Regions from separate parts of the Quadrisphaera sp. KR29 genome, predicted to be linked through region 2. Evidence: riboswitches for the same ligand, from Rfam matches in the RefSeq annotation. Region 2 holds a riboswitch; each other region holds the start of a gene.
The links. A riboswitch is a leader RNA that binds a small molecule or an ion and turns the genes downstream of it on or off. The one in region 2 is predicted to bind S-adenosylmethionine.

Region 1 (4,120 bases), on a different contig from region 2:
CGCGGACGCTGTCGTCGTACCCCGGCTCCTGCGCGGGCTGCTGCTCGCTCATCGTCGTCCCGTCAGCCTGCGAGGAGCTCGCCGAGGGCCCCGCCGCAGGCGACGGCGTCGAGGCGCTCGTACAGCTCCTCGCCCTCCGGGCTGCGAGGGTGCAGCAGCGCGCGGCGGGTGCCGGCGTACAGCGAGGCCTCATCGGCGCGCAGCAGCGCCTGGACCGCCCGCCGCAGTGACGGGTCCATGACCTCGACCGTCGCGCTCACCCCGGCGAGCGCCTCCTCCCACCGGAAGCGCTCGCGGGCGGTGAGCCGCCGGCGGGTCGGGTCCAGCGGCTCCCAGCACAGGGCGGCGGTCACCTCGGCGTTCTGCTCCTCGACCCACCGGGCGAGCAGCTGGGCCTGGGCCCGCCGAGTGCTCGGCCAGCGGCGGACCACCGGCGTGCCGATCTCGTCCCCGGTGCCGCGGACGAGCACCGCTGCGCGCCCGGCCCGCTCGACGACGCTGCCGCCGTCCCAGCTGGTGATCTCGTCGTCGCTCCACCACAAGGAAGAGGCGATGACGTCGCTGCCGCGCAGGCCGCCGTCCTCGCCGTCGGCGAGGAGGCAGAGCAGGTCCGCGGCGCGCGGGGCACTGCTCGTGGCGGAGGGGAGCCTCAGGACGACGACGGCGGCGCCGTTCACCGACGCGCTCCGGTGGAACGGGACGGCGCCCTGGACGTCGACGTCCTGCTCCTCGTCGGGTCCGCCCTCGTCCCCGGTGGCCGGATACTCGGGGCCGCCGCCGAGGGACGGGCGCAGCAGCCCCGCCAGCTCGTGGCGCGACAACTCCGCCTCGGTGACGCGGTAGTGCGCGTCCTGGTCCGGCAGCAGAGCGGTGAGCGCGCGGCTGGCCTTCAGCAGCGCGGTGAGGTCCCGGTGCGCGGGGATGTCCACGGGCTGCCAGGGCAGGTCGCGGCCCCCGTCGTTGAAGGGTACCGAGACCGGCAGCCACGGGGTGGCGTCGACAGTCAGCTCGCCTGTCGGCTGGCGCACCACCCGCTGGAACAGGCGCTCGCGGGCGGGGCGGCGGCGCTCGACGCGCAGGACGACGTCGTCGCGGCCGGGGGTGTTGAGGGGTGCAAGGGACATGAAAGCCTCCGGGTCCTCTGAGGAACCCCTCGGCCGCACCGTGGAGATTCCGCTGTGACCGAGACGGACGCTCGGCCAGCTCTACCCCTGGGGCACCTCCGCGGAGGAGGAGGCCGTGCAGCAAGCCAGGTACTTGTCACTGCAGCTCGTGAGCCAGCGAGAACGGTACGGCAGAGCGCCGTGCCGAGGGGGTGACGTGCGTGCTGACGGGCGATGCCGGCGCTGAGGCGGCCGCGTCGGTCACGCTTCGTTAGCGAAACGGCTTGCACCGAGGCGGTGCTGCGCCTGGCGGGGGCCTTCACGCGCGCCCTGGGGCGCCCGGACGCCGAGGTGGCCCTCGCGGGCCTGAACCCGCACGCGGGGGAGTCGCGCCTGTTCGGCGACGAGGACGCCGACGTGCTAGCGCCCGCCGTCGCCGCCGCCCGCGCCCGCGGCATCAACGCGGTGGGCCCGCTCCCCGCTGACGCGCTGCTGCCAGCGGCCGTGAAGGGGCGCTACCAGATGGTCGTCGTCTGCTACCACGACCAGGGCCACGCGCCCTTCAAGGCGGTGTACGGCGACCAGGGCGTGAACATCACCGTGGGGCTGCCGGTGGTGCGGGTGTCGGTCGACCACGGGACGGCGTTCGACATCGCCGGCACCGGTGTCGCGCGAGAGGCGAGCCTGGTGCTGGCCTGCGAACGGGCCGCGGAGCTTGCGCCGGGTGGGACCTGGTGTGGCGCGCGGCGCAGGAGGCCGCCGACCAGATGTCGAGCTGACCCAGACGAACTCGTCGTCGACAGTGGGCTCGAGCAACCACGGCGTGGCGCCCCTGTGGCCGAAGTGCGTCATGGAAGGGTCGTGCGCCGGATCAGCCGGTCGATGACGGGGGACGACATCATGCGCAGCGGAGCGAAGTGGATTGCTGCAGTGGCCGCTGCAGCTGCCTTGACAGCGGCGACAGCGTCAGCGGCACAGGCAGCGGACAGCACCCGCGTTTTCGGCGACGACCGCATCGCCACCGCTGTCGCGGTCAGCCAGGCCACCTACTCCGGTGACAACAAGGCGTACACGGTCTTCGTGGCCTCGGCGGCGAACTGGCCCGATGCACTTGCCGCCAGCGCGATCGCCGCGGAGAGGAAGGCGCCTCTGCTGCTCGTGCCTGCCGATGGCGCACTGCCCTCCAACGTTGTGGGAGAGCTGAAGCGGCTCGACCCACTCAGCATCTACGTGTTGGGCGGGGAGCGGTCGATCAGCGGTGTCGTGGAGAGCCAGCTCAAGGACATCGCCTCCGTCCTGCGGCTCGATGGTGACGACCGCTATGAGACCGCCGCTGACGCCGCCTTCATCGCCGGTGACCGAGGCAAGACGATGTACGTAGCATCGGGCGAAACCTTCGCCGACGCCCTCGGCGGGGGTACCGCCGCCGGGCGGGTGGGTGGCGCGCTCGTGCTGACGCAGCGAGACAACCTCCCCGACTCCTTGGCCGTGAACCTTGAGTACATCAAGCCCAGCAAGGTGGTCGTGATGGGCGGCCCGAACGTGATCTCCGACCGTGTGCTCGAGCAGCTCAAGACCCGACTTCCCGGTGTTGCCGTGACACGCACTTACGGGGACGACCGCTACGCCACCGCGGCAGCGGCGAGCAAGGAGGTCTACCCGGCCAAAGCGTCGACGGTTCTCCTCGCCAGCGGTACCAACTTCCCTGACGGGCTCGCTGGCGCTGCCGTGTCCGGGCCGACGAATCGCCCACTACTTCTCACGCAGAAGGAATGCGTGCCCGCATCAACCCTCGTCGAGATCCGACGGCTGGGAGCGACCAGCGTTGTCGTCCTCGGAGGTTCCGGTGTGGTCAGTGACGCTGCGGCCTCATTGACGCCGTGCTGACCACCTGAGGCTCCGCGTGGTCCACTCGAAGGCTCAGCGCGCGGCGCGAGAAGGCCTCGTCCGCAAAGTAGCCCCTCGGGTGTGACCGGCAGATCACACTCAACGGGCTACTCCTGGCGGTCGCTAACACTCACAGACGTGGAGCCACAGCCCCGTACGTTTTGGTGGGGCGGTCATCCCACAGGTGCGCGTGCTCGGTGAGCCGCTTTGTCCCCTGACGCCGCCAGGTCGAGTTCCGCCCAGCCACCCCGGCTGCTGTACCGACCTCGGAGACAACCCAGCCGTCGGAGCTGACGATGCTCGTGCCTTCGTTTCACTCCACCGCGCGCTCGGTGCCGGACCTGTCCGCGCACGCGATCGCCACGCAGTTATGCGCGCCGCCGCTAGGGCGATGACTAACTGCGGCACCCGCGTAAGGTCAGGGCGCCGTCCGTCAATAGGCGGGACTCGAGGTCGTCGATGAAAAGGCGACGCGACCCAAATAGGTCTGGCAATACATGGCGCGGAGCGAAGGCACGGGCTCGACCGCGCGGTCAAAGCACACACTAACTGGGGGGGGTTCACAGATGACTGATGGTTCAAGCGGTCGAGGCTGCTTGTCGCTTGTCCTTCTGGTTCTTGTGGGAGGCTGCATGGGATACGGCGCTCTCACCGCACCGAGTGAGGCAGAGAAGGAACCGCTTGTCGCGTCATTCGACATGCCCGACCTATCCGGCAAGCTGCCCTCTGCCGCACACGAGCAGTATGGGGCTAGGGTCGAGGAGGCCATTCGATCACGAGCCTTGGAGCAAACCGACGACGAAGAACTCCGGGAAGACCTTCTCCGAGACGCCGAGGAGGGCTGGGCAAACACGATTGACGCCTCTCCCCTCAGTCGCAACCCCATACAGGACGAGAATTGGACGGTCGTTGGCTCAGCCCCAGCGCCTGGAGAATCGGTGCAGACGGACAAGGATGTCTATCTATTCGTGCTGCGGAACGAGGAAGCGGCATGGTTCAAGGCGCATCCGTCGATGCCGCCGGTGCCCTCAGACGTGGAGGCAAGCGTGCTCATTGACGAGGGTGGTCTCTTCCATGACGTCGAGGAATTGGTAGAATTCCGGTACGAGCCTGGCGCGCAGCCCGAGCAC
Region 2 (4,120 bases):
GGCCCGACCAGCTCCGACCACCAGCCGGGCGTGGGGTGGCCGGGACCGGCCGGCCCCACGACGTGGCTGTCGGCGGTCAGGGCGTGGCAGACCAGCACGGCGTTGTCGCGCTCGGGGCTCAGGCGCCCCCAGGTCTCGTAGGCCAGCCGCACCGCGGGCAGGGAGCCTCCGGCCTCCAGCGCGAGCGGCCCCAGGTCGGCGAACCGGCGGTCGCCGACGGGGTCGCCCTCGCGCCACCCGCCGGAGACCGGGGGCAGCGCGGGGCCGGGTGGGGCGGGGACCTGCCCGCGGGCGGCGCCGCTCATGCGCCCTTGGCCGCGGTGAAGCCGGCCTCGAGGTCGGCCAGGACGTCCTCGACGCCCTCCAGCCCGACGGCGAGGCGCACCAGGCCCGGGGTCACCCCGGCGGCGCGCTGCTGCTCGGCGTCGAGCTGGCTGTGCGTGGTCGAGGCGGGGTGGATGACCAGGCTGCGCACGTCGCCGATGTTGGCGACGTGGCTGTGCAGCGACAGGCCCTCCACGAACCGGCGCCCGGCCTCGGCGCCGCCGTCGATCTCGAAGGCGACCACCGCGCCGACGCCGCGCGGCAGCAGCCGCTGGGCCCGCTCGTACCAGGGGCTGGAGGGCAGGCCGGCGTAGGAGACCGAGAGCACCTCCGGGCGCTCCTCGAGCCAGTGCGCCACGCGGGTGGCGTTGGCCACGTGCCGCTCCATGCGCAGGCTGAGGGTCTCCAGGCCCTGGGCGATGAGGAAGCTGTTGAAGGGGGCCAGCGACGCGCCGAGGTCGCGCAGCAGCTGCACACGCGCCTTGAGGACGTAGGACAGGTTGGCCCCCAGGGGGCTGCCGACCCCGAGGTCGCGGGCGTAGACGAGGCCGTTGTAGCTGTCGTCGGGGGTGGTGAAGCCGGGGAACCGCTCGCCCTGGCCGTAGTCGAAGCGCCCGCCGTCGACGATGACGCCGGCGATGGCCGTGCCGTGGCCGCCGAGGTACTTCGTCGCCGAGTGCACCACGACGTCGGCGCCGTGCTCGAGCGGGCGCAGCAGGTACGGGGTGGCCACGGTGTTGTCGACGACGAGCGGCACGCCCACCTCGTGCGCGACGCCGGAGACGCCCGCGATGTCGAGCACGTGCGAGCGGGGGTTGGAGACCGTCTCCGCGAAGAACGCCTTCGTCCGCGGCGTGGCCGCGGCCCGCCAGGCCTCCAGGTCGTCGGGGTCCTCCACGAAGGTCACCTGGACGCCCAGCTTGGGCAGGCTCCGCTTCAGGAGGTTGTAGGTGCCGCCGTACAGGGCCGCGCTGGCCACCACGTGGTCGCCGGCCTCGGCGACGTTGAGCAGCGCGAGGGTCTCGGCGGCCTGCCCCGAGGAGACCGCCAGCGCGCCCACGCCGCCCTCGAGGGCGTTGACGCGCTGCTCGACCACGTCGGTGGTCGGGTTCATGATCCGGGTGTAGATGTTGCCGAACTTCTTCAGGGCGAACAGGTCCGCGGCGTCCGCGGCGTCGTCGAAGACGTACGACGTGGTGGAGTAGATCGGCAGCGCCCGCGCGCCGGTGGCGCTGTCGGCCGTCTGGCCGGCGTGGATCTGCTTCGTCTCGAAGGACCAGCCGTCGTTCACAGGAGTCTCCCCGACCTCAGGGCCAGGGCGCGGCGGCCCAGCGGTCCGCCGGGCCGTGGCCCGCGCTTGCCGCAGCCCCGGACGGGGAGCGACCGGGTCATCACCCGGGGCACCCCACCGCGGGCGGGGGTTGCCGGCCAGCGAGCCGGGGCTTCGCGCTGGCGCTCATGACCTGCTCGGAGGATAGGCAGGCCCGCAGCGGGCCTCCACCTCGTCTCAGCATGTGGACGCCTCTGGGTGCCCCGGCAGCTCACCACCGCCCGTCCGGCCCTCCTGCCGGCCCCAGCGCCGGCTCCCGGCCCGGTGGGGGCAGGCCCACGCTGACCGCCTGCAGCACCAGCGCGGACAGGGAGTGGGCGGGGTCCAGCTCGAGCGCCGCCTGCGCCCACACGCCCGCCGCCGGTGACGCCCCGGTGCACCAGGCCACGTAGGCGGCGCAGCCGGTCGCCGCGGCCCGCCAGCGCGCCGGAGCCCGGCGGGCCAGCTGCTGGAGCACCGCGAGCGCGGCGCCGGGGTCCGCCGCGGGCGCCAGCGCACCGGCGAGCTCGGGCAGCGCCTGCGGGACGGCCACCGCGAGCAGCTGGTCGCGCAGCGGCAGCCGGCGCAGCGCGGCCAGCAGCACCGCGACCTCCGCGGGGGCCAGCCGCAGGCCCGCGCCGTCGCGGCGGGACTGCGCGGTGAGCAGGTCGCGCCAGTCGCGCAGCACGTCGCGCTCGGCAGGTGGCCTGCGGCGGGCGCGGGAGGCCAGGGCGGCGCCGACGGCGGCCACGTCCGCGGCGCTGCCCGGGCCGCCCTGACCGCCCGAGCCGCCCGAGCCGCCGGCGCCTGCGCCGGCTGCGGGCGGGACGGCGGCCACCGAGCGGCGCAGCCCCAGCTCCCAGCTCTCGCGGTCAGCGGGGAGGACCCTGCCCGCCAGCACCATCTCCGCCGCCACCTGCGTGGCCTCCCTGCCCTGCAGGGACCGTCCCGAGGCGGGGCAGCAGGACCGGTCGCAGGCGTAGGAGTACAGCCGTCCCCGGTGCACCAGCCACGGCTCCGGCTCGACGCCGGCGGCGGCCAGCGCGGCGCACACCAGCTCGGCGCGCGCGGACCCCGGCAGCCGCAGCAGGCCGGCCAGCGGGGCGGGCGCGCCGCGGTCCTCGCGGGCCCGGCGCGGGGCGGGCACCACCGCCCGGCCGCGGCGGGGCGGGCGCCCGGCAGGGGGCTCCCCGGCGTCGGTGACCAGCGCCAGGAAGCAGCGCGCCGCGCCGTCGGCGACCAGGTGCTGGACCAGCTGGCCGACCAGCTCGCGGTCGTCGGCGGCCTCGACGTCGACCCGGCCGACGACCCCGGTGCGCCACCGCGGGGGCCGCAGCGAGACGACCACGAGGCTCTCCCGGGGCCTGAAGCCCAGGGTGTGCTCGGCCAGGGCGAGCACCTCCAGCGGGCTGCTGCTGCGGATGACGGTCTCGCCGCCTCCGCCGCTGGCGCTGGTGCGGTCGCCGCCTGCGCTGTGCCGGTCTCTGCTGGTCCCTGCCTGCTCCACGGGGACACGCTGGCCCGCGGGAGCCGCAGGTCCCGGCCGCGGACGGCTCCTGTGGACGACCGCGACCCCCGACCGGCCGTGCTCCTGCCTGTGGGCGGAGGACGCGGACCTGTCGACGGGGCACCCCGCCGGGTCGGCGCTGCGCCGTCGTCGCGGCGGCCCCGGTGTCAGCCGATGACGTCGCCGGGGACGACGGCCGGCCGGCTCCGGCGGCCCCCACGGCCCCCGCGTCCCGCGCTGGCTGCGGCCCTTGGGCGGGCCTGGGAGGCCTCCCACACCAGGAAGGACTCCCCCTCAGCCAGCAGCGCGCCGGCCAGCCAGGCCAGGACGGCGGCGTCGTCGGCGAGCCCCACGGGCCCCAGCAGGCCCTCGGGGAGCAGGTCCGCCGGGGAGGCCACGTACACCGCCGCGGCGGCCATGAGGAGCAGGCGGCCGCGCGAGCAGCCGGTGTAGCGGCCCGAGAGCACGGCCGGGACCAGGCGGGGCAGGCTCGCGACCACGCGGGAGGTCTTCGGGCCACCGCGCGCGCGGCTGCGCCGCAGCGCCCGCCACAGGGCCAGGAAGGCGCCGGGGGTGCTGCGCCCGGCGGCCGGGCCGCGCCCGCTCACCGCGCCGCTCCCCCCGCGACCTCCCCGGCCACGCCCCGGCGCAGCGGGAAGGCGGCGCGGGCGGCCTTGGCGGTGCGGCGCAGCGCGTAGGCGTCCAGCCCGGCGCCCAGCACCCCGCCGGCCAGCGGCAGGCCGCGCCCGAGGCGCGACAGGCCCGAGCGGCCCAGCCGGGACAGCAGCTGGAAGCCGATGGCCTTGTTGAGCACCGCCAGGCCCGGTCCGTTGAGCTGCTTGCGGGCGAGCCGGGTGACCAGGCCGCCGGGGCCGGCGAGCCCGAACTTGGACAGCAGCGCACCGCCGTCCTCGTCGGCCAGGACGAGCAGCACCGCCGAGCGCACCTGCTCGGAGGACAGGTCGTAGCCGCGCAGCGCG
Region 3 (4,120 bases), on a different contig from region 2:
ATGCGCCGGCGCGTCCCCGGCCCGCTGCGCCGGGTGCGCGGCGCTGAGGGGTCCCCGGAGCCGCCCAGGCCGCGGGCCTGTGCGCTGCGCCCGTCCAGCGTCGAGGGGTCGGCGCTCACGAGGGGTCCGCCTGCTGGGCGTAGGTCGGGTCGAACAGGCTCTCCAGGGCGGCGTCCACCGTGGCCTGGTCGGCCACGTCGCCGTTGGCCACGAAGAGCGGGCCGATCTTCTCCAGCACCGCCGCCTGCGTGGTGCCGGGGACGGGGGAGATGTCGAGCTTCGTGCGCCCCAGGGTGGTCGCGGCCACCTGCGGGTCGATGCCGGCGACCTCGGCGAGGAGGGCGGTGGCGGCCTCGAGGTTGGCCGGCACCCACGCCCGGGCCTTCTCGTAGGCGTTGACGACCGCCTGGGCCAGGTCGGGGGACTCGGCCAGGAAGTCCTCGCGGGCGTTCAGGACGCCGTAGGAGTTGAAGGCGATGTTGTCGTAGACGATCTTCGCGCCGCTCTCCGCCTGCGCGGCGGCCATGATCGGGTCCAGGCCCGCCCAGGCGTCCACGTTGCCGGCGTCCAGCGCGGCGCGTCCGTCAGCGTGCTGGAGGTTCTCCAGCGTGATGTCGGAGGTCGTCAGCCCCGCCGTGCCGAGCGCCTGCACGAGGAAGAAGTAGGGGTCGGTGCCGGTGGTGGCGGCAACCCGCTTGCCGCGCAGGTCCGCGACGCCGGTGATGGGGGAGTCCTTCCCGACCACCACGCCGGACCAGTTCGGCTGGCTGAAGACGTCGATGGTCTTGATGGGCGAGCCGTTGGAGCGGGCGAGCAGCGCGGCCGCGCCCGCGGTGGAGCCGACCTGGATGTTGCCGTTGCGGAGGAACTCGTTGGCCTTGTTGGAGCCCGCGGACTGCACCCACTCCACGGTGACGCCCTGGCCGCCGAGCTCGGACTCCAGCCAGCCCTGGTCCTTGATGACCAGGCTCAGCGGGTTGTAGGTGGCGAAGTCGAGGGTGAGGGTGCGCGCCTGCTGGCTCCCCGAGGAGGAGGCGCTGCCCGCGGCCGCGGCGGGCGCCGCGCCGGAGGCGTCCTCGCCCTGGGCGCACGCGGCGAGGCCGGCGGCGCCGAGCGGGGCCAGGGCGAGCAGCCCCAGCAGGGAGCGGCGGGAGGGGTGGGCGGGCAGGGCGGGGCTGGGCACGGGGGGCCTCCGGAGGTCCGTCGAGGTGCGGGCGGGCACGGGGTGGGTCAGGGGCAGGGACGGGTCAGGGGTGCTGCGAGGGGTGGTGCGAGGGCCGCGGCGCGCGGCGGGGGCGGGGACCGTGCCGGGCTCAGGCCCGGGGGACCCCGAGCAGCTCGAGCAGCTCGGCGCGCAGCGCGGCCAGGTGGGCGTCACCGCGGTCGCGGGGGTGCGCCACCTGCACGGCGGTGGTGCGCAGCACCCCCGCCCCGGCCTCGGGGGCAGCGCCCTCCGGGCGGCCCAGGACGACGACGCGGTCAGCCAGGTGGAGGGCCTCGTCGACGTCGTGGGTGACGAGCAGGACGGTGGTGGGCGTGGCCGCCAGCACCTCCAGCAGGAGGTCCTGCATCGTCAGGCGCGTCAGCGCGTCGAGCGCGGCGAAGGGCTCGTCCAGGACCAGCACGCCCGGGCGGCGGGCCAGCGCCCGCGCCAGGGCGGCGCGCTGCGCCATGCCTCCTGAGACGCTGCGCGGCCGGTGGCCGGCGAAGCGCGACAGGCCGACGACGTCGAGCAGGGCCGCCACGCGCTCGCGGCCCTCCTGCGCCGGGGTGCCGCGCGGCAGCCCCAGGGCGGTGTTGCCGGCGAGGGTGCGCCACGGCAGCAGGCGCGGCTCCTGGAAGGCGACGGCGCAGCGGGGGTCGTGGTCGCGCACCGGGCCGCCGTCGAGCAGCACCCGGCCGGCGTCGGGGGAGTCCAGGCCGGCGACCGCGCGCAGGAGCGTCGACTTGCCGCACCCGGAGGGGCCCAGCAGGGCCACCACCTCTCCTGCGGCGACGTCGAGGTCCACGCCCTCCAGGACGACGTGGTCCCCGAAGCGGCGGCCGACCCCCTCCAGCCGGACGGGGACCGGCGAGCCGGCCCCACCGGCTGCCGAGGGGTGCGGGGGCTGGGCGGCGGCCCCGGTGCGGGTGCGCGAGGGTGCGCTGACGGCGCTGGACACGACGGCCTCCATCGGTCCTGGCGGTAGCACCGGTCCGAGGGAGCACCTCGGGTGGTTGCTGCGGCGTCGCTGAGCCAGGTCTCTCGGCCGCTCGGGATGGTCGGGCCCGATGGTACGGGGTCCGCGGGGCAGGTCGGCCCTCCAGGTCCCCCGCGGAGCCCCGCGGCGGCTGCGGGGCCGGTCCCGGTCCGGGCCGGGTGCTCGCCCGGGGGCTGCGGCCCGTGACGGCCCGTGCCCCCGCGGCGTCCGCTCGGGGGAGGGTCCGCGCCCGCGCCGGTGACCGCGTCGCCCGGTCGGAGTGCTGCTCGGTGGACAGGTCCCCGCGCGCCCGACAACCTCGCCGACGTGGACACCGCGACGGAGCAGCTGATCGCCTCTCTCGAGGCGCTGCTCGACGCCGCCAGCCTGGACGGGCCGACCACGCAGGTCGTCCCACTGGAGGACTGGGCCGCTGAGCAGGCATGATGGCGGTGTGGTGACGGCAGGCGCGCGGCGCGGGCGAGGTGACCTCGAGCGGGAGGTGCTCGCGGCCCTGGGCGCCGCAGGAGCCCCCGCCACCCCCGCGGAGGTGCGCGAGCGCCTGGCCGGGGACCTCGCCTACACCACGGTGATGACCACCCTGGCGCGCCTGCACGAGAAGGGCCTGGTGCTGCGCGAGCGCGACGGGCGGGCGCACCGCTACCGGGTGGCCGACGCCACCGAGGTCGCCGCGGCGCGGATGCGCCGGACCCTGGAGTCCAGCGAGCGCCGCGAGGCGGTGCTGGCCCGCTTCGTCGGCGACCTCGCCCCGGAGGACGTGCCCGTGCTCGAGCGGCTCCTGCGCGACGCCGAGCGGCGCGGCTGAGGCCGCAGGCGGTGGTCTACGCCCTGCAGGCGCCCCTGGTCGCCAGCCTGTTGCTCGCGCTGGGAGCCCCGGCGGTGGCGCGCCGGTGCCCGCCCCGGGCCGCCACGGTGGTGCTCGCCGCGTGCGCCGTCGGCTGCGCCCTGACCACCGCGCTGGTGCTGCTGCTGCACCTGGTCGTGCTGGTCGCCCAGCTGCCCGCGGTCGCCGCCCGGGCCGCGTACGACGCGGGCCGCCTCGCCCACCACGTGCCGGTGCCGCAGCAGGCCTCGCTGGTGGCCGTGGCCGTGCTGCTGGCCGGTGCGCTGCGCGCCGCTGCGCTGCACCGGCGCCGCGCGCTGGCCCTGCGGGCGGCTGACGACCTGTGCGCCCGCCTGGGCGGGCGGGTCGGGGGCGTCGTGGTCGTCGACGACGGCGCGGAGGCCTTCGCCCTGCCCAGCCGGGGAGGACGCGTCGTGGTGTCCCGGGCCCTGCTGGAGGCCCTGCCCGGTGAGGAGCAGGCGGCCCTGCTGGCCCACGAGCGCGCCCACCTGCACGACCACCACGACCTCCTGCGCGCCGCCACCGCGTGGTCGGCCGCGCTCGACCCCCTGCTGGCGGGCCTTCCCGCGGCGGTGCGGTACGCCAGCGAGCGGTGGGCCGACGAGGCCGCCGCTGCGGCGCTCGGTGGTGACCGCCCGCTCGTGGCGCGCGCGGTGGCCCGCGCCGGGCTGGTGCGCACGGCGCTCGAGGGCAGGGCGGCGTGGGGCAGCGTCGCCCTGGCCGGCGGCGAGGGCGACGTCGTCCGCCGCGTGCGGGCGCTGCTGGCGCGCCGGCCCTCCAGCGGCCGTCCGCTGCTGGCCGCCGGGGCGCTGTGCCTGGCGCTGCTGGTGGCCGCGGGCGGCCACGCCGTGGAGGACACCGCCGAGGTCCTCCAGCACGTGCGCAGCGGTGGCCAGGAGGCGGAGGGGCTGGCCTCGGTCCACCTCGTGCACCAGGCGGGTCACCGCGCCCTGGAGGAGCTCACCCCGTAGCCGTCACCCGTCCGGAGCAGCGGCCGCGCCGGTCGTGAAGGGCGTCACCCCCGATGTACTACTACGTTGCGAGTAGTAGATCGGGGGAGATGTCGTGCACCAGC
Region 4 (4,120 bases), on a different contig from region 2:
GAAGCGTCGGAGGTTCTCCGTGGCGTCGCTGGAGCCGAAGTACAGCTCGACCTTGGCGCCGCCCTTGCCGAAGTTCACGCCCCACACGGCACCTCCCACGCCGGTGGCGAAGTTCCACCAGTTCTCAGCCGGTGGGGTGCCGGTCCTCAGTCCGAGTCCCCCCACGCCGCTGGCCAAGGACGTCCAGTACTCCCGGTACTTCTCCTGCTTGGACGTCGGCCCGACCGCATGCCCTTCGGCCTGGCTCTTGGCCGCTGCGACGTAGTCGTTGGGCCTCACCACGACCTCGAGCTGCGGCGCGACGAGCGTGGAGGAGCCTCCCTCGACGGCCACGATCGTCAGGCGTAGCCCGAAGAACCGGATCTCCGCAGACGTCGACCCGTTGAGCCAGTCGAGGGCAGCCCGGTGCTCGTCCCTGAAGTCCTCGGCGATCCAGATGATCGTCGTGGGCTCGGTACCACCGGCGTAGGTGAGCAGCTGCCCGAGGTGCCGGTGGTCCGTCATCCCGTACTGGTTCTCGACGATCACCCGGCGGTCGCTCTGCTCCACCTCGCTGCCGATGAGGTCGAGGGAGTAGGCGCCCACGGGGTGCTCTCGAGCCTCCAGCTGCACCTCCAAGCCGATGGCCTCGCTGAGGGCAGCGCTGTTGGCCAGCAACCAGGGGGTGAAGTGGCCGTACTCCGTCGGCCACACCTCGCGGATGGGCACTTCGACCAGCCGGCTGATCGTGACCCCTGCCTTCACGAAGCTCGGCTGGTCGTTCCCGGGCCCCGTCAGGGCGTCCTCGTCCACGTCGTCACGCTCCCACGTAGCAATGACGGCGTGCAGCCCTCATCAATCACGGTCACAGCAAGGAGACGCCCTCACAGTCCGAGGCGCTTGGCGACGTCGTCACCGCCGACCCAGCGGACGAAGTCGGGATCTCCGCACACCACGAGCTGCTCGCGAGCCCGCGACAGCCCGACGTAGAGCCGCTCCCGCGCTCGGTCGCGCGTGCCTTTCTCGTTGAGCGCCAGCACCACGGCGCGCCGCTCTAAGCCCTTGAATCCGAAGACGTGGCCGTAGAAGACCAGCGCGTCGTCCCAGAACGAGCGCCAGTAGGCGGCCGGCCCGTCCTCCCAGCGGGACACCTGCTCGGGGTGGCGGCTGCCGGTGGTGATGAGCGCGACGTCCTGGGGGCGCCAGCCGGCGTCGAGCAGGTCATCGACCGCGTCGTCGGCCTCACCCACGGCGTCGTCCGGTGAGCACGCGCGGAACTCGACCTGCGGGCCGTCGCCCCCGCGCAGCTGCATCCGCGAGCCGACGAGCGGGGAGAACGCCGTCGCGATCTGCTTGCTGTTCCGCAGGTTGTCGTCCAGAACGAGCGGCACCAGCCCCAGCTCAGGGCGTGAGTACCGAGGGAACAGCGTCTGCCCCTCGTCGGAGAAGACGTAGAGGCCTCCGGTGTCCGGGTCGGAGAGCGAGGCGACGAGCGGCTCCCACCACGCCGGCGCGAAGTCCTGCGCCTCGTCGACGACGATGGCGTCGAAGCGCTGCCCCGGTGGCAGCGCGTGCGCCAGTTCCGTCATACGAGCCGGAAGCTCGTGCTCCCAGTAGGCGGCGTCCTCGCGACCCTTGTGCGGCTGGCCCGACCACTTCGCGCCGAGGTCGTGGAAGACGCCGACGTACTGGGGCCGGTGCTTGTGGTTCTTCCACGCGCCGGTCGCGCGCTGGAGGTAGCTCGCCAGGCCCAGGGAGTAGCACAGCAGTGCCACCCGCTGGCCGTCCTGGCCGAGCCGTCGCGCTTGCTCCAGCGCCATGAACGTCGTGCCGCTGCCCGCTCCTCCACGGACCTCGAGACGCGGCAGAAGCCGAGCGGCTCGGAGAAGCGCCAACTGCGTGCTGGTGAGGACGTCGACCTGCGCCTCGTGCTCAAGCGCCTGAGCCACCACATCGCGTTGCGGGAGGTTGCGACCGGCCAGCTCCTCGGCGAGCAGGTCTAGGTCGGCTCGCTGCGCCTGCCGGTTCCCCGTGCCCTGCTGCGCGAGGAGGTCCTTGAGGAACGGCACCAGACCGTCGAGCTGGTTCCTGTCCGCGACGGCCCAGCGCGGGAGGTCCGGAGCCGAGAAGCCCGCGGCCAGCGACGTGGTGGGCAGCACGACGGCGTGGCCCCACTTGAAGCGCTGCTTCGAGGTGCCCCGCCACTCCGCAGAGCCTTCGATGAGCGCCCGCAGGGCGTACATGCCGTCTCGCGCTTGAGCCGCGGGGTGGATGACCTTCTCGCTGCCGGCCGCCCGCTGGTGCCAGTCGAAGCCGTCGTGCCAGACCTCACCGCCCTTGACCTCGAGCACCACGACGCCGTGACCAGCGAGCCCGACGACGACGTCGAGCTCGTGGTCCTTCTCGTGGGTGGTGACCCTCTGGTTGGCCACCAGGAGGTCTTCCTCGCCGAGCGTGTCGCGGAGCTTCTGCCAGACGATCTTCTCCGTGCTGGTGGCGAAGCTGGGGTCTTCGGGTAGGCACCGCGGCACCTGTTCACCGTGTCAGGTGGGCAGCGTGAGGGCCACCCCTCCCAAGCATGACATCGCGGCACCCGCCAATGGCAGGGCTGTCAATGACAGCCCTGCATAGATATCGTGCTCTCGGTTCACGAGCCGCAGCGACAAGCCTCGACTTGCTGCGCAGCAACCCCTCGTCAGGGTGCTTCGAGTGATGAACCGGCGCCGACCGGCCGGCAGGCGCAACGACCGCGGCACGAGCCGCAGAGCTGGAGCGCATGTCATGGTTCCTTGTCGCGGCGATGGCGATCTACCGACCGGATGCCGCTTGTTCCTGCCGGGACATCGCACACACCCCATCCAGGCGAGGCTGGGCCGGCAGGGCACGGACCGCTGGGTCGACGCCCTGGCTCACCTCGACACCGATGTGCACACCATCGCGCTCGACCTGTGGACGTCCGGCAGGCGGATGACGGTTTGGCACCACGCCGCGCTGGGGGGCTTGCTGTCAGACGGAGCGCCGGTACGTCTGCACCCGGACCTCAACCTCATGCGGTCCGGCGATCTGCTGCTCTGCGTCGCCCCTGTCGACCATTGACGAACGTCATCCAGCAGCGTCCAGCAACTGGGGCAGATCTGCCGTCGTGATGAGGCCGACCAGCGGCTCCCTCCGCTGTCCAGACTCCGTCACCAACAGCGCGACAGCGGGGCGGCCTCGCTGACCGCCGTGCTGCAGCCGAGTCGCGGCATCAGCAGCGGTGATGGTCACCGGCACGAACACCGCCGCATCGACCTGCTCGACGTGCGGAAGAAGGTCCCTGATGGGGACGTCTTCGACGAGACCGATGCCAGGTGGGGTCAGGTTGGCGCCCAACCACATAGCAATTCCGTCCGTGGTCAGCAGCCCTGAGTAACCGTCCTTGGCGTCGTACACGGGGAACTGCGAGTACTGGTGCGAGGCGGCGACCAGGAGGACTTCGGACAACAGGTCGTCTGGCGCGAACGTCGCTGGCCGCGCCAGGTCCAGCACGTCGCGAGCCTTGGCCGGGCGGAGCAGCCGCTCCCGAAGCCTCTCGATGGCTCTGACGACCTCGGGGACCGGCTCAGCGAGTGGACGGCCGTTGATGTACCTGCCGTGCACCAGAGCGTTGCGGAGACTGGCCAGGGTGGACAGTTCCCTGCTCTGCTGTTGAGTGAGAAGCTTTTCGTCCTGCCCCCATCGGATCAGCTCCGACAAGCGCTCACCGTGCCTGGCCGTCAGCTTTTCACGCAGGTGGTTCTCGACCTCGTTGAAGGCAGCCAGGAAACGAAAGGCCATCGTCATCCGTACAGCGCATCCCCACCGGCGAGGGCGTACACGGTGGCGTCGTCTCGCTTCGCGCGGTATCTGTGCGTGGTGAGAACCTTGACCAAGTCCGCCTCGGCAGCCCGTGGGATGACAAGGTAGTCACCGTTGAGAACCGTGTCCTCATGCTTCACCCCAGGGAGCTGGCGCAGGTCGTTGAGCACGTCCTGTGGCAGTGCGAGGGTGAGGCGAGACGGCATGGGTGGCCAATCCCCGTCCTCAACGCCTGGCAACTGACTCCAGCTGTACTCCGCAGCGTCGTCCACGTCGCCGTCATCGTCCTCGAGGTCGGACAGCC

Region 1: it holds a riboswitch for S-adenosylmethionine, as region 2 does, so the genes downstream of both, ACUN9U_RS16050 (hypothetical protein) here and ACUN9U_RS08885 (bifunctional o-acetylhomoserine/o-acetylserine sulfhydrylase) in region 2, are expected to answer to the same signal.
Region 3: it holds a riboswitch for S-adenosylmethionine, as region 2 does, so the genes downstream of both, ACUN9U_RS16165 (ABC transporter ATP-binding protein) here and ACUN9U_RS08885 (bifunctional o-acetylhomoserine/o-acetylserine sulfhydrylase) in region 2, are expected to answer to the same signal.
Region 4: it holds a riboswitch for S-adenosylmethionine, as region 2 does, so the genes downstream of both, ACUN9U_RS15970 (hypothetical protein) here and ACUN9U_RS08885 (bifunctional o-acetylhomoserine/o-acetylserine sulfhydrylase) in region 2, are expected to answer to the same signal.

Annotation. Positions count from the first base shown of each region.
Region 1 is NZ_JBQXXG010000021.1:43,327-47,446, reverse strand. It holds gene ACUN9U_RS16055 (hypothetical protein) at 1-52, opposite strand, end outside; gene ACUN9U_RS16050 (hypothetical protein) at 63-1,124, opposite strand; SAM riboswitch class IV at 1,171-1,278, opposite strand; partial or broken gene ACUN9U_RS16045 (4-hydroxythreonine-4-phosphate dehydrogenase PdxA) at 1,392-1,882, shown strand; gene ACUN9U_RS16040 (cell wall-binding repeat-containing protein) at 1,986-2,990, shown strand; gene ACUN9U_RS16035 (hypothetical protein) at 3,623-4,120, shown strand, end outside.
Region 2 is NZ_JBQXXG010000007.1:190,374-194,493, forward strand. It holds gene metX (homoserine O-acetyltransferase MetX) at 1-305, opposite strand, end outside; gene ACUN9U_RS08885 (bifunctional o-acetylhomoserine/o-acetylserine sulfhydrylase) at 302-1,615, opposite strand; SAM riboswitch class IV at 1,673-1,788, opposite strand; gene ACUN9U_RS08890 (DUF4192 family protein) at 1,866-3,140, opposite strand; gene ACUN9U_RS08895 (DUF1232 domain-containing protein) at 3,308-3,748, opposite strand; gene ACUN9U_RS08900 (EcsC family protein) at 3,745-4,120, opposite strand, start outside.
Region 3 is NZ_JBQXXG010000022.1:9,681-13,800, forward strand. It holds gene ACUN9U_RS16155 (ABC transporter permease) at 1-119, opposite strand, end outside; gene ACUN9U_RS16160 (aliphatic sulfonate ABC transporter substrate-binding protein) at 116-1,183, opposite strand; gene ACUN9U_RS16165 (ABC transporter ATP-binding protein) at 1,314-2,162, opposite strand; SAM riboswitch class I at 2,168-2,265, opposite strand; gene ACUN9U_RS16170 (BlaI/MecI/CopY family transcriptional regulator) at 2,635-3,006, shown strand; gene ACUN9U_RS16175 (M48 family metalloprotease) at 3,018-4,016, shown strand; gene ACUN9U_RS16180 (acyltransferase family protein) at 4,111-4,120, shown strand, end outside.
Region 4 is NZ_JBQXXG010000021.1:14,609-18,728, forward strand. It holds gene ACUN9U_RS15960 (DUF4268 domain-containing protein) at 1-792, opposite strand, end outside; gene ACUN9U_RS15965 (ATP-binding domain-containing protein) at 864-2,510, opposite strand; SAM riboswitch class IV at 2,625-2,732, shown strand; gene ACUN9U_RS15970 (hypothetical protein) at 2,806-3,075, shown strand; gene ACUN9U_RS15975 (CBS domain-containing protein) at 3,082-3,801, opposite strand; gene ACUN9U_RS15980 (hypothetical protein) at 3,798-4,120, opposite strand, start outside.